DNA from 2 places in the Micromonospora sp. S-DT3-3-22 genome. Region 2 is predicted to be linked to the other one. Evidence: riboswitches for the same ligand, from Rfam matches in the RefSeq annotation. Region 2 holds a riboswitch; the other holds the start of a gene.
The links. A riboswitch is a leader RNA that binds a small molecule or an ion and turns the genes downstream of it on or off. The one in region 2 is predicted to bind S-adenosylmethionine.
Positions count from the first base shown of each region.

Region 1 (5,786 bases), on a different contig from region 2:
CCGCCTCCTCCTCGGGCAGCTTCTTGAGCCTGCGCAACGCCAGGGTGATGTTGCGCAGCACCGTCATGTGCGGGAACAGGTTGAACTGCTGGAAGACCATGCCGACCCGCTGCCGCAGGGCGTCCGGGTCGTCGCGCAGCACGCTGCGCCCGTCGAGCAGGACGTCACCGGCGTCCGGTTCGATCAGCCGGTTGACGGTGCGCAGCAGGGTGGACTTGCCGGAGCCGGACGGGCCGATGACGCAGGCCGTCGCGCCCCGGGCGACGTCCAGGTCGACGCCGCGCAGCACCCGGTTCGCCCCGAAGGCCAGGTGCACGTCGCGGACGGCGAGGCTGACCGGGGTGGTGGTCACGGTGCCGGCGGTCATCGGGGGTCCTCCCGGTCGGAACGCGGTTGCGGCAGGGCGGTCCCGCCGGCCAGGGCCAGCCCGCCGTCGTCGTCGGGGTCGACGGTGACCGCCCGGCCCCGGCGCAGCCGCCGGTCGATGGCGTTGACCGCGTGCGTCAGCGGCACGGTCAGCAGCAGGTAGCACAGGCCGGCCAGCAGCAGCGCCGACTGGTTGCCGGTGTTGGCCGCGTAGTCCTGCCCGATCCGGAACAGTTCCCGCTGGCTGGCCAGCAGGCCGAGGAAGTAGACCAGGCTGGAGTCCTTGATCAGCGCGATCAGCTGGTTCACCCAGGCCGGCAGCACCCGGCGTACCCCCTGCGGGACGATGACCAGGCGCATCGCCTCAGCCCAGGAGAACCCGAGCGCGCGGGCCCCCTCCAGTTGCGCCGCCTCCACGCTCTGGATGCCGGAGCGGAAGATCTCCCCGATGTACGCGGCGGCGATCAGCGACAGCGCGAGGATGCCCAGCGGGTACGGGTTGGGGCCCCACACCTGCATGCCGAGCGGGGCCAGGCCGACACCGATCAGCAGGATGGTGGCGGCGGCCGGCAGGCCCCGGAACACGTCGGTGTAGACCCGGGCCGGCCACCGCAACCAGCGGGTACGGGAGATGCCCGCCACGGCCAGCGCCATGCCCAGCACCGAGCCGAGCAGGGCGGCGGAGACCGCCAGGATCAGCGTGTTGGGCAGCCCGACGGTCAACATCTCGGGCAACGCCTCGCGCATGGAGTCCCCGTCGAAGAAGGTCTCCCACAGGGTGCTCAACGGATCCATCGTGTTTCTCCTACCGCCCCGCTCGCTGGTCTGGTCGTACCGTCAGGAGGTGGCCGACGCCGACGGCGTCGCCGCGCCCGGGGCGGTGACGTCGCCGCTGCCGGGGGTGAAGCCGGCCGGGATCGGCCGCCCCGGGTAGTACTGCTGCTGGAGCCGGGTCCAGGTGCCGTCGGCGATGACCTCGTCGAGGCCCTTGTTCAGCGCCTCGCGCAGCGCGTCGTTGCCCCTGGCGACGGCGTACGCGGTGGGGGCGGGGCTCAGTTCCGTGGCCGCCACCGTGATCTTGCCGTTGCTGTCGGCGGCCGATTTCTCGCCGATCTCGGCCGGGGCGATCCAGGCGTCGGCGGTGCCGGCCTTGAGCTGGTTGATCGCCCCGTTGTAGTCGGGCACCCGCACCGGGTCGAGCTTGCGCGAGGTGGCGTAGTCGTCCTGCACGGTGCCCTGCACGACCACCACCCGCTTGCCGGCGAGCTGGTCGAAGCCGGTGAGCGGGGAGCCGGCCGGCACGTCGAGGCCGAAGTAGCCGAAGTCGTACCCGTTGCCGAAGTCGACGGTCTTGCGGCGGGCCTCGGTGACGGTGATCGAGGAACTGCCGACGTCGAACTTGCGGTTGTTGACCTGGGAGAGCAGCGCCGAGAAGTCGGTGCCGACGAACTCGACCTTCAACCCGACCCGGTCGGCGACGGCGACGAGCAGGTCGTTGTCGAAGCCGGTGAACCTGCCGTCCTTGAGGTAGACGTTCGGTGGGGCGTCGGTGAGCGTGCCGGCGCGCAGCACCCCCGGCTGGAGCAGGCCGTACGGGTTGTCGGCCGGCTCGGAGTCACCGCCGCAGGCGGTCAGCGCGGTGCCGGCGAGCAGGGCGGCGACGCCGAGCGCGGCGACCCGGGTCAGGAGGGCACGGGTCGGTCGAGGTGTGGGCAGGGCAGGAAGGAATCGCACGGGTTTCTCCGGAATGGGATCGGGCGGCGGACGCGCGCCGCCGACGGGATGCCCACCGGGCACCCCGCTGGAGGTGTTACGGGAAAGGGAGTCGACTAGCGGGGGCGACAGGAGTCGCTGTGCACCCGCATGAGGTCGACGTGCCGGCGTCTGACCAGCCGAACGCCGACGGACCGTACGCCGGGCCGGGGCGTGCGGGTCACGCCGTCGCCGGGTGGGGCGGGTGGGTGGTGCGACACGGGGTCCTCCCTGATCGGTGTCGACCTGGGTGACCAGGCCACGCTTGCACCGGGCCGTTCACCGGTGCCTGGTCCTCACCCGGAGCACCCCACCGTGGCGGAGGGTTGCCGGCCAGCGAGCCGGGGCTTGACGCTGGCGCTCATGACCTGCCCGAAATCTAGCAGCAGCGACCGGCCGGTCGTCCACCCGTTATGACGGCCCTCACGTCCGCCCCTTACCGGCGGGTGGGCCGCGTGGTGGCCGGCGGGCGGCGTAGGACCCCGGCGTCGTAGCGGACCCGGGCCGCCTGCACCTCGGCCAGGTGGGTGGTGGCCCAGGCTTCCAGGCCGGAGACCAGGTCGAGCAGGCTGCGGCCCAGGTCGGTGAGGGCGTAGTCGACCCGGGGCGGGACGCTGGCGTGCACGGTGCGGGTGACCAGGCCGTCGCGCTCCAGCCCGCGCAGGGTCTGGGTGAGCATCTTCTGGCTGATCCCGTCGATGTGCCCGGCCAGTTCGCCGTAGCGCCGCTCGCCGTCGGCGAGGGTGAGCACGACCAGCACGCTCCACCGGTCGCCGATCCGGTCGATGACCTGCCGGCTGCCGCAGTCGCGCTGGAACGGGTCAGGTCGCATCCCTTTACTCTCCATCAGTGTGTCACAAACTTCAAGGTGCCTACTCTCCGTCGGGAAGTATCGGCTCCCACCTGCGTGTTGGCCCGTACGACAAGAGCACGCCACCCGAAGGAGAGCGCCATGTCCGTCGTCGTCACCGGGGCCACCGGCCACCTGGGCCGCCTGATCGTCGAATCCCTGCTGCGCCGGGGCGTACCCGCCGGGCAGATCGTGGCCCTCGGCCGCACCGTGGACCGGCTCGCCGACCTCGCCGACCGTGGTGTCGAGGTCCGGGCGGCCGACTACACCGACCCCGACTCGCTGCGCGCCGCCCTCACCGACGCCGAGAAGCTGATGTTCGTCTCCGGCAGCGAGGTCGGCCAGCGGGTGCCCCAGCACCACAACGTGATCGAGGCCGCCCGGCAGGCCGGCGTCGGTCTGGTCGTCTACACCAGCATCGCCCACGCCGACACCTCCGACCTGCTGCTGGCCGCCGAACACCGGGCCACCGAGGAGGAACTGCGCGCCTCCGGACTGCCGTACGTGCTGCTGCGCAACAGCTGGTACCTGGAGAACTACACCGGTCAGCTGGCCAGCTACCTGGCCCACGGGGTCGCCGGGTCGGCCGGCGACGGCCGGGTCAGCGCCGCCACCCGGGCCGACTACGCCGAGGCCGCCGCCGAGGTGCTCACCACCGAGGGACACGCCGGTCAGGTCTACGAGCTGGGCGGCGAGGCGTTCACCATGACCGAGCTGGCCGCCGAGGTGTCCCGGCAGAGTGGACAGGACGTCCGCTACACCGACCTGCCGGTGCCGGCGTACACCGACCTGCTCGTCTCGGCCGGGCTGCCCGAGCCGTACGCCGCCACCCTGGCCGACGCCGACCGGGGCATCGCCCGGGGTGCGCTGTACGTGCCCGTGGAGCACCTGGAGAAGCTGCTCGGACGCCGTCCCACCAGCCTGGCCGAGGCGATCCGCGCCGTCCGCTGACCCCCGACCCGCCCGCCCCGGCGACCCCCTGGCGGGCGGGTCGGGATAACCGGTGGAGCGTCCCCGCCGCCCACCCGACAATGCTCGACATGGATCACCAGACGCTGGTGCGGGTCAGCAAGCGGATCTCGCTGGCGCTGCGGCACCAACCGGCCCGGTTCGGCCTCACCCCCGATCCGGGGGGCTGGGTGTCCGTCGTCGACCTGCTGGCAGCCCTGCGGATCGACCGGGCCGACCTCGACTCCGTGGTCACCGGCAACGACAAGCAGCGCTTCGCGGTGATCCGGGACGCCGACGGGGTCGAGCGCATCCGGGCCAACCAGGGCCACTCGTACCCGGTCGACCTGGGGTTGACCGCCGCCCCGCCGCCGCCCCGGCTCTTCCACGGCACCGGGGCCACCGCGCTCGGCTCGATCCGGGCCACCGGGCTGCACCGGGGCGGTCGGCACCACGTACACCTGTCGTCGGACGTGGCGACGGCCCGGCGGGTCGGGGCCCGCCGGGGTGGCGCGGTGGTGGTGCTGACCGTCGACGCGGCGGCCATGGCCCGCGACGGGCACGCCTTCTACCGCAGCGCCAACGGCGTGTGGCTCACCGACGCGGTGCCGCCGGCCTATCTGATCTGATCACCCCGGTCGCGGCGGCCACGACGCCAGCGGGTACGCCGGGCGGTTCACTCCGGCGGCGGGTAAGGTGCGGATGTCGTGCCTCGGGGCGGCCCGGCGAGCCGGACCAGACGCCGTGGCCGAAGGTCGACACCGCTGCCGCCACCACGCGTCCCCCGCCGTAGCGCGAGGGACGCCCGCCGGGAAGGGACCGCGCGATGGCACCGCTCCCGCTGAGCCCGCAGGACGCCCTGGTCGAACTCAGTCGGATCCGACTCGACGAGGCCAGCCTGGACGAGGTGCTGCAGCTGATCGCCGACCTGGCCCGGCGCAGCCTGCCCGGGGTGGCCGAGGTGTCGGTGACCCTGCTGCGCGGTGGCAGCCCGCAGAGCGTCGCCGTCACCGGCGACGTCGCGCTCCTGCTCGACGAGTGGCAGTACCGGCAGGGCCACGGGCCGTGTCTGGACGCCGCCATCACCGGCGACACCCTGCTCGTGTCCGACACCGCCACCGAGGAACGCTGGCCGGCCTGGGCAGCCCGGGCGGTCGACGGGGGCATCGGCAGTACGCTCGCCATCGGCCTGCCGATCCAGGAGGCGGTGGTCGGCGCCCTCAACCTCTACGGGCCCACCCCGCGCGCCTTCGACGCCGAATCGGTCGAGCTGGCCCGGACCTTCGCCGCGTACGCGGCGGTGGCCCTGGCCAACGCCCATCTCTACGCCAGCACCGCCTCGCTGGCCGAGCAGATGCGGGCGGCGATGGAGAGCCGGGCCGTGATCGAGCAGGCGAAGGGCATCATCATGGGCCAACGCCGGTGCACGGCCGACGAGGCGTTCGGCATTCTCGCCCGGCTCTCCCAGGACACCAACCGCAGCCTGCGGGACGTCGCCGCCGCACTCGTCGGCCGGGCCACCAGCCCGACGCACTCAGCTTCCGCGAGTCACTGGTCCGGCCGGGTGGGCTGACCGGACGCAGGCTCGACGACCTGTTGTACCAGAGCCTCCGCCACGTCCCGCAGCTTACGGTTGGAGTTCTGTGACACCCGGGCCAGCAGGGCGAACGCCTCGTCGGCCGTGCACCGGCGTTGGCCCATGATGATGCCCTTGGCCTGCTCGATCACGGCGCGGTTGCGCATGGCCTCCTGCATCTGCTCGGCCAGCGAGGCGGTGCTGTCGTAGAGATGGGCGTTGGCCAGGGCCACCGCGGCGTGGCCGGCGAACGTCCGGGCGGGGTCGGCCACCCGGCTGAAGGCGTCCGGCCGG
Region 1 is NZ_JACGMO010000003.1:112,684-118,469, forward strand. It holds gene H1A17_RS01685 (amino acid ABC transporter ATP-binding protein) at 1-367, opposite strand, end outside; gene H1A17_RS01690 (amino acid ABC transporter permease) at 364-1,161, opposite strand; gene H1A17_RS01695 (ABC transporter substrate-binding protein) at 1,204-2,100, opposite strand; SAM riboswitch class IV at 2,375-2,487, opposite strand; gene H1A17_RS01700 (helix-turn-helix domain-containing protein) at 2,555-2,950, opposite strand; gene H1A17_RS01705 (SDR family oxidoreductase) at 3,071-3,919, shown strand; gene H1A17_RS01710 (RNA 2'-phosphotransferase) at 4,009-4,545, shown strand; gene H1A17_RS01715 (GAF and ANTAR domain-containing protein) at 4,743-5,489, shown strand; gene H1A17_RS01720 (GAF and ANTAR domain-containing protein) at 5,465-5,786, opposite strand, start outside.
Region 1: it holds a riboswitch for S-adenosylmethionine, as region 2 does, so the genes downstream of both, H1A17_RS01695 (ABC transporter substrate-binding protein) here and thrC (threonine synthase) in region 2, are expected to answer to the same signal.

Region 2 (5,786 bases):
GGCGGCCGACCAGATCTGCGCCCAACTGCCGGCGTCCTCCGGGTTCAGTCCGGGCGCGCCGGCCGCCAGCGGCGGGCTCATCCAGATCCCGGCCAGGTCGGCCGGGTCGGTGCCGTCACCGGCGTCGGCGCGCGCCGCCGGGACGCCGCCGGCGCGGGGTGCCTGCTCGCCGACGTCGGCGTACGACGGGCCGGCCGGGTACGCCGCCGGGAGGCCGCCGGCTGCGGCGCGCCCGGCCGCCGAGCCGTCGACGATCGCCTTGGGCCAGGTGGAGACGTAGAGCCGGCCCTGGTGTTCGGTGAGGTCGGCGACCTGGGTGGGCAGGTCGGCGACCTCGGTGAACGCGAACGGGGTGGTGCGGTCGCCGGTCCAGCGCAGCACCTTGCCCGCCTCGCCGCCGTTGGCGCCCAGTCCGACCCCGGCGTAGAGCACGCCGCCGGCCACCACCCAGTGCCGGATGTTCTCGTACGCGGAGAGGTTGGTCGAGCCGAGGTACCGGCCGGTGACGGTGTCGAAGGCGAACACGTTCACCCCGCCGACCACGCTCGGCCCGCCGAGCAGCACGACTCCCTGGTGGGCGGCGGCGCTGCGCAGCCCGGCGGTCGTCCTGAGCAGGTTCGCGTCGGTCGGGGAGGCGGACGTGATGTCGGCGGTGCGTTCGGTGAGCCGTTCGGTGGCCAGGTCGTAGGTGAAGACCTCGGGGGTGCGGTGGTCACCGAGGGTGGCCGGCAGGCTGGGGTTGCCCCGGGCCGGCTGGCTCTGGCCGAACTCGCAGACGTAGTCGTCGTTGAGGATCGGCTCGCGGACCTGGTAGCCCTCGGGCTTGAGGCAGAGCACGTTGGCCCCGGTGCCGAACCAGAGCCGCCGGCCGGCCTGGGCGAGCCCCCAGACGTACGACTGGTTGACCTTGGGTCGTCCCTCGGCGCAGGGCGGTCCGGGGGGATAGTCGACGCCGACCCCGGCGAAACACTCGTCGGCGGCGGCCTTGGCGAGCAGCCGTACCGATTCGGGCCGGGTGTCGGCGCTGGCCGGGGTGGCGAGAAGGGGTAGCAGAATCAGGATGCCGAATGCGGGTAGCAGTCGTGACGGCAGGGGTGGTCGACGTCGCACGGTGGTCCTTTCCGTGAATACCGGTCGAGGTGGCGTCAGCGGGGACGGGGAGCGGCTGGACCGCTCTCGACCAGGGGGGATGGATAATCGACGTGACGCACGGAATTGCCGCGCCGGCCGACCGTGTTGCATCGTCCGGTGGGAATGGAAAATTGCCGGCACGAGAATCACGGGCCGGTCGGGGTGCGGTGCGGTTGCTGATGAGTCCGGGGGTGGTTCAGCAGTTCCGGGCGTAACGTGGTGACGAGATTAACGTATTACGGCGGTCATTACCGCGATGCAGGTTGTTAAGGATTCTTGAACTGCCCGGTGGGTGGACCGGGGCGGTGGGCGGCTGCCCGGACGGGACGCCGGGCGCGCGGCGCGGGTGCCGCGAAAATTGCTGATGGGTCCGGCTTTCGGGGTTTCCCGGAAATACCGCGCCAACCGGTTGCTGTCGTCCGAAGCCGGCGCGCGGACCGGGGCGGACGGTCGTGGGCGTCGGCTGCCGCCGGGGCGGGTGGCGGGGCTCCACGCCTGCCGGCGCGCTCAGCGGACGTGCACGTCGGGCGGCAGTGGTGTGGCGGTGCCGCTCGGTGCGGGGGTCGGGGAGTTGCGCCGTCCGCGTCGCCGGGGGTGTGGCGGTCGGGCCGGACTGCGGTGCGGCGACGCAACCGCCGGAGGCCACGCGAATTGTGCGCATATTCATTTACCATAAACATGGCGTATGAATTTGATGACAGTTCATTCATAGTTAACAATCATTACGTTCCGTTGCCGTGCCGGCCGGCCCGGGGGGTCGGTCGGTGCGGGTGCGGCGGCGGGTGGATGCCGGGCGCGCGTCGGATGTCGCCGGCCGGATCGGCGTCGGCGCGACGGGCGGGCGACCCGGGCCGCGAGGGGTGGGGTATTGTCTCGCAACGGGATCTTCCCAGTAACAAAGAATTTATCGATTTAACTTCTTCGATGCCTCATCATGGTGGGACGTAATCCCTTCCATGGAGGTTCCCATGAACGTCTCTCGGCTCGGCGGGCCGACCCTGTCCCTGTACCGCATCGTCATCGGCCTGCTGTTCACGCTGCACGGCCTGTCGTCGGTCTTCGGGTTGTTCGGCGGCAACCCGATGACCGGCAAGGCTGTCCCGGTCGGCACCTGGCCGGGCTGGTGGGCCGCGCTGATCCAGCTGGTCTGCGGCGCGCTGGTGCTGGCCGGCCTCTTCACCCGGCCCGCGGCGCTGCTCGCGTCCGGCTCGATGGCGTACGCCTACTTCGTGGTGCACCAGCCGGAGGGCCTGCTGCCGCTGCGCAACGGCGGGGAGCTGTCCGCGCTGTTCTGCTGGTCGTTCCTGCTGATCGCGGTGCTCGGCCCGGGTTCCTGGGCGCTCGACACGCTGCTCACCCGCCGGCGTTCCGACGCCCCGGCGGCCCCGGTGTCCGAGCCCAGCTCGGTGCCGGTCTGACGCACTGACCCGCGTCGCCGGAGCCTCGACGAGGCGGCCCCGGCGACGCGCCCGGTCAGGGGTTGTAGGGGGCGTCGGTGTGGCTCACCTCGGTGAGCGTGCTGCCGGAGAGCTTGTAGACCGACGTGCGCTTGATGTCCAGCTCGGCCATGCCCCGGCTGGGGCTGCGGGTCAACCAGACCACGGTGGCCCGCCGCCCGGCCACGCTGACCGACACGACCGGGGTCCGGTCGCCGAGGTCGGACAACGCCCGGAACACCGGCATACCGCCGTTGTTGCGCCACACCGCGACGGTGTAGAAGGTGCCACTGCCCCCGGAGTTGAGCGAGACCACGCCGACCGCGTCGTCCGCGCCGTCGCCGTCGAGGTCGCCGATGCCGCAGGGCTTCTGGAGCGTCACGGTCGCGCCGTCCTCGCCCGACCACTGCCCCTCGGTCAGTGGCAGGTAGTCCGGGTAGCCGTTGTAGGGCGTCTTGCTGCTGCCGAGCTTCGCGCCCGCCAGATGGGCACAGGTCAGCGGGGCCTTGACCACCGGTGCCGGGGCGGTGGTGGTGGCCGCCGGGGCGGTGCTGGGGGCGATCTTCTTCTGCGGGGTCGGCTCGGCGCTGGTGGGCGTCGGCTCGGGCGTGGCCGCGTTCAGCACCGAGGCGGTGGAGGGCCCGGTGGACGGGCCGACCGTGGGCGCCGCCCCGTCCGTCGTGCCCTGCTCACCCCCGCACGCGGTGAGCAGGCAGACCAGGGCGAGGCTGGTGAGGCTCAACGGGATCCGTCGCATGGCCGGGGGGTCCTCTCTCGACATCAGGTGACCCGCACCGTACTGATCGATGGCAATACCGGTCATCGGCTCCATGGCCGGCCCGGGCCGGCCTGTCGGAGCGCGGTCAGGGGCCGACCGGGGGGCCGGCGTACGGCTTTCTCCGCCCGGTGCGTACGGGCGTGTTGAGCTGGTAACTTCCCCGAAACATCGGTGCCGGCCGGGGTGCCCGGCCGGTGCCCGGCAGCGGGATGGCTCACACCGTGGGAAGCCGGCTGGGCGATGGCCGCGAAGCTGCCTAGACTCGGCCTCACAACTGCATACCTCATCCAGAGGGGCTGAGGGATACGGCCCGACGACGCCCCGGCAACCACCCCGCGCTCATCGCTGAGCTTCCGGCGGGGCAGGTGCCAATTCCGTCCCCGCCGCAGGGTGCGATGCGGGGAAAGATGAGAGGAATCGACATGACGTCGACGCTCGCCGCCCCCGGTATCGACACCGCCGCCAGCCCCGCCCGCGCCCTGGTCTGCCGCGCCTGCTCCGCGCGCTACCCGCTCGCCGCGCAGCACGCCTGTTACGAGTGTTTCGGCCCGCTGGAGGTCGACTACGACGCCGCCGTGCTGGCGCGCGTCACCCGGGAGCAGATCGAGGCCGGCCCGCAGAACATCTGGCGGTACGCCGCCCTCCTGCCCGCCGGCCAGGACCCGGCCACCCGGGTCACCCTCGACCCGGGGCTGACCCCGCTGGTGGCGGCGCCCAACCTCGCCGCCGAGCTGGGCATCAGCGCGCCGCTGTGGGTCAAGGACGACAGCGCCAACCCGACCCACTCGTTCAAGGACCGGGTGGTCTCGGTGGCGCTCACCGCCGCGAAGGCGCTCGGCTTCCAGCGGTTCGCCTGCGCCTCGACCGGCAACCTGGCCAACTCGGTGGCCGCCCACGCGGCCCGTGCCGGCGCGCCCTCGGTGGTCTTCATCCCGGGCGACCTGGAGCAGGGCAAGGTGATCACCACCGCCGTCTACGGCGGCGACCTGGTCGCCATCGACGGCTCGTACGACGACGTGAACCGGCTCTGCGGCGAGCTGGTGGAGACCGACGAGTTCGAGGACACCGCCTTCGTCAACGTCAACGTCCGGCCCTACTACGCCGAGGGCTCCAAGACCCTCGGGTACGAGGTGGCCGAGCAGCTCGGCTGGCGGATCCCGGCCCAGGTGGTCATCCCGATGGCCTCCGGCGAACTGCTCACCAAGATCGACAAGGCGTTCACCGAGCTGGTCGAGATCGGCCTGGTCGAGGCCCCGGCCGGCGGCTGGACGGTGTTCGGCGCCCAGTCGGCCGGTTGCAACCCGATCGCCGCCGCCCTGCACGCCGACACCGACACCATCACCCCGGTCCGGCCGACCGGCATCGCCAAGTCCCTCAACATCGGCGACCCCGCCGCCGGCCTGTACGCCCTGGAGGCCGTGCGGCGTACCGGCGGCTGGATGGAGTACGTCGACGACGACGAGATCCGCGCCGGCATCCGGCTGCTGGCCCGTACCACCGGCGTCTTCGCCGAGACGGCCGGCGGGGTGACCGTGGCGGTGCTGCGCAAGCTGGTCGAGTCCGGCCGGCTCGACCCGACCGCCGAGACGGTCGTCTTCAACACCGGCGAGGGCCTGAAGACCATCGACGCGGTCGCCGGCCAGGTCGGCCCCACCCACCGGATCAAGCCGTCCCTGCGCGCCGCCCGCGACGCCGGCCTCCTCTCCTGACCCCTCCTGCGCGCCACCCGCTGCCCGCCGCGCGTCGTTCCCCGCCACCGCCCCGATGATCGACTCACCGGGGCGCGCGTTGCGGTGTCTGCGCGTCGGGACACCGCCTCTTCGGCCCCGTTGTGTCGATCGTGGCGCAGGGCGGTCCGAGTGGATCTCTGGGTGACCGGGTTTTCGCGGTGAGTGGTGAAAACCCACCGGGAAGGACTTGACGGCAGGAACCGGGCGGCGGAAGATGCTCCGTGCGGGAGGGCTTTCGCCGGAGACTTTTCAAGTTCTTACGACCCAACGCCGGAGGCGTTGTGCGAACGTCCCTCCCGACCAACGTGAATCGGGGGCCAGCGGAAATCCGCTGGCCCCCGATGTCGTGCACGGGAAAGACTCGCGGCGTGGCCCTGGACATCGCGACGATCGACCGGACCGATCAGCCCACCCTCGACGCGGCCTACCGGATCGCCGCCGCGGTCGAGGCGACGGAATCCCCCGACCTGCCGCCGCTGTGCCGGCGACGGTTCGAGGCACCGCTGTGGCACCCGATGCCCGGCATCGACACCCGGTGGTCGGTGGCCCGGCTCGACGGGGTGCCCGTCGGTTGGGTCCGGGTCAACCTGCACCTGCTGGACAACACCGAGAACGCCAGCATCGAGCTGGCGGTGGACCCGGCGTACCGGCGGCGCGGGGTGGGACGGGCGTTGTTCGCCCACGCCCGGCGGCTGCTCCGGGAGTCCGGCT
Region 2 is NZ_JACGMO010000102.1:14,004-19,789, forward strand. It holds gene H1A17_RS25060 (hypothetical protein) at 1-1,110, opposite strand, end outside; gene H1A17_RS25065 (DoxX family protein) at 2,100-2,549, shown strand; gene H1A17_RS25070 (hypothetical protein) at 2,605-3,348, opposite strand; SAM riboswitch class I at 3,626-3,759, shown strand; gene thrC (threonine synthase) at 3,768-5,054, shown strand; gene H1A17_RS25080 (GNAT family N-acetyltransferase) at 5,444-5,786, shown strand, end outside.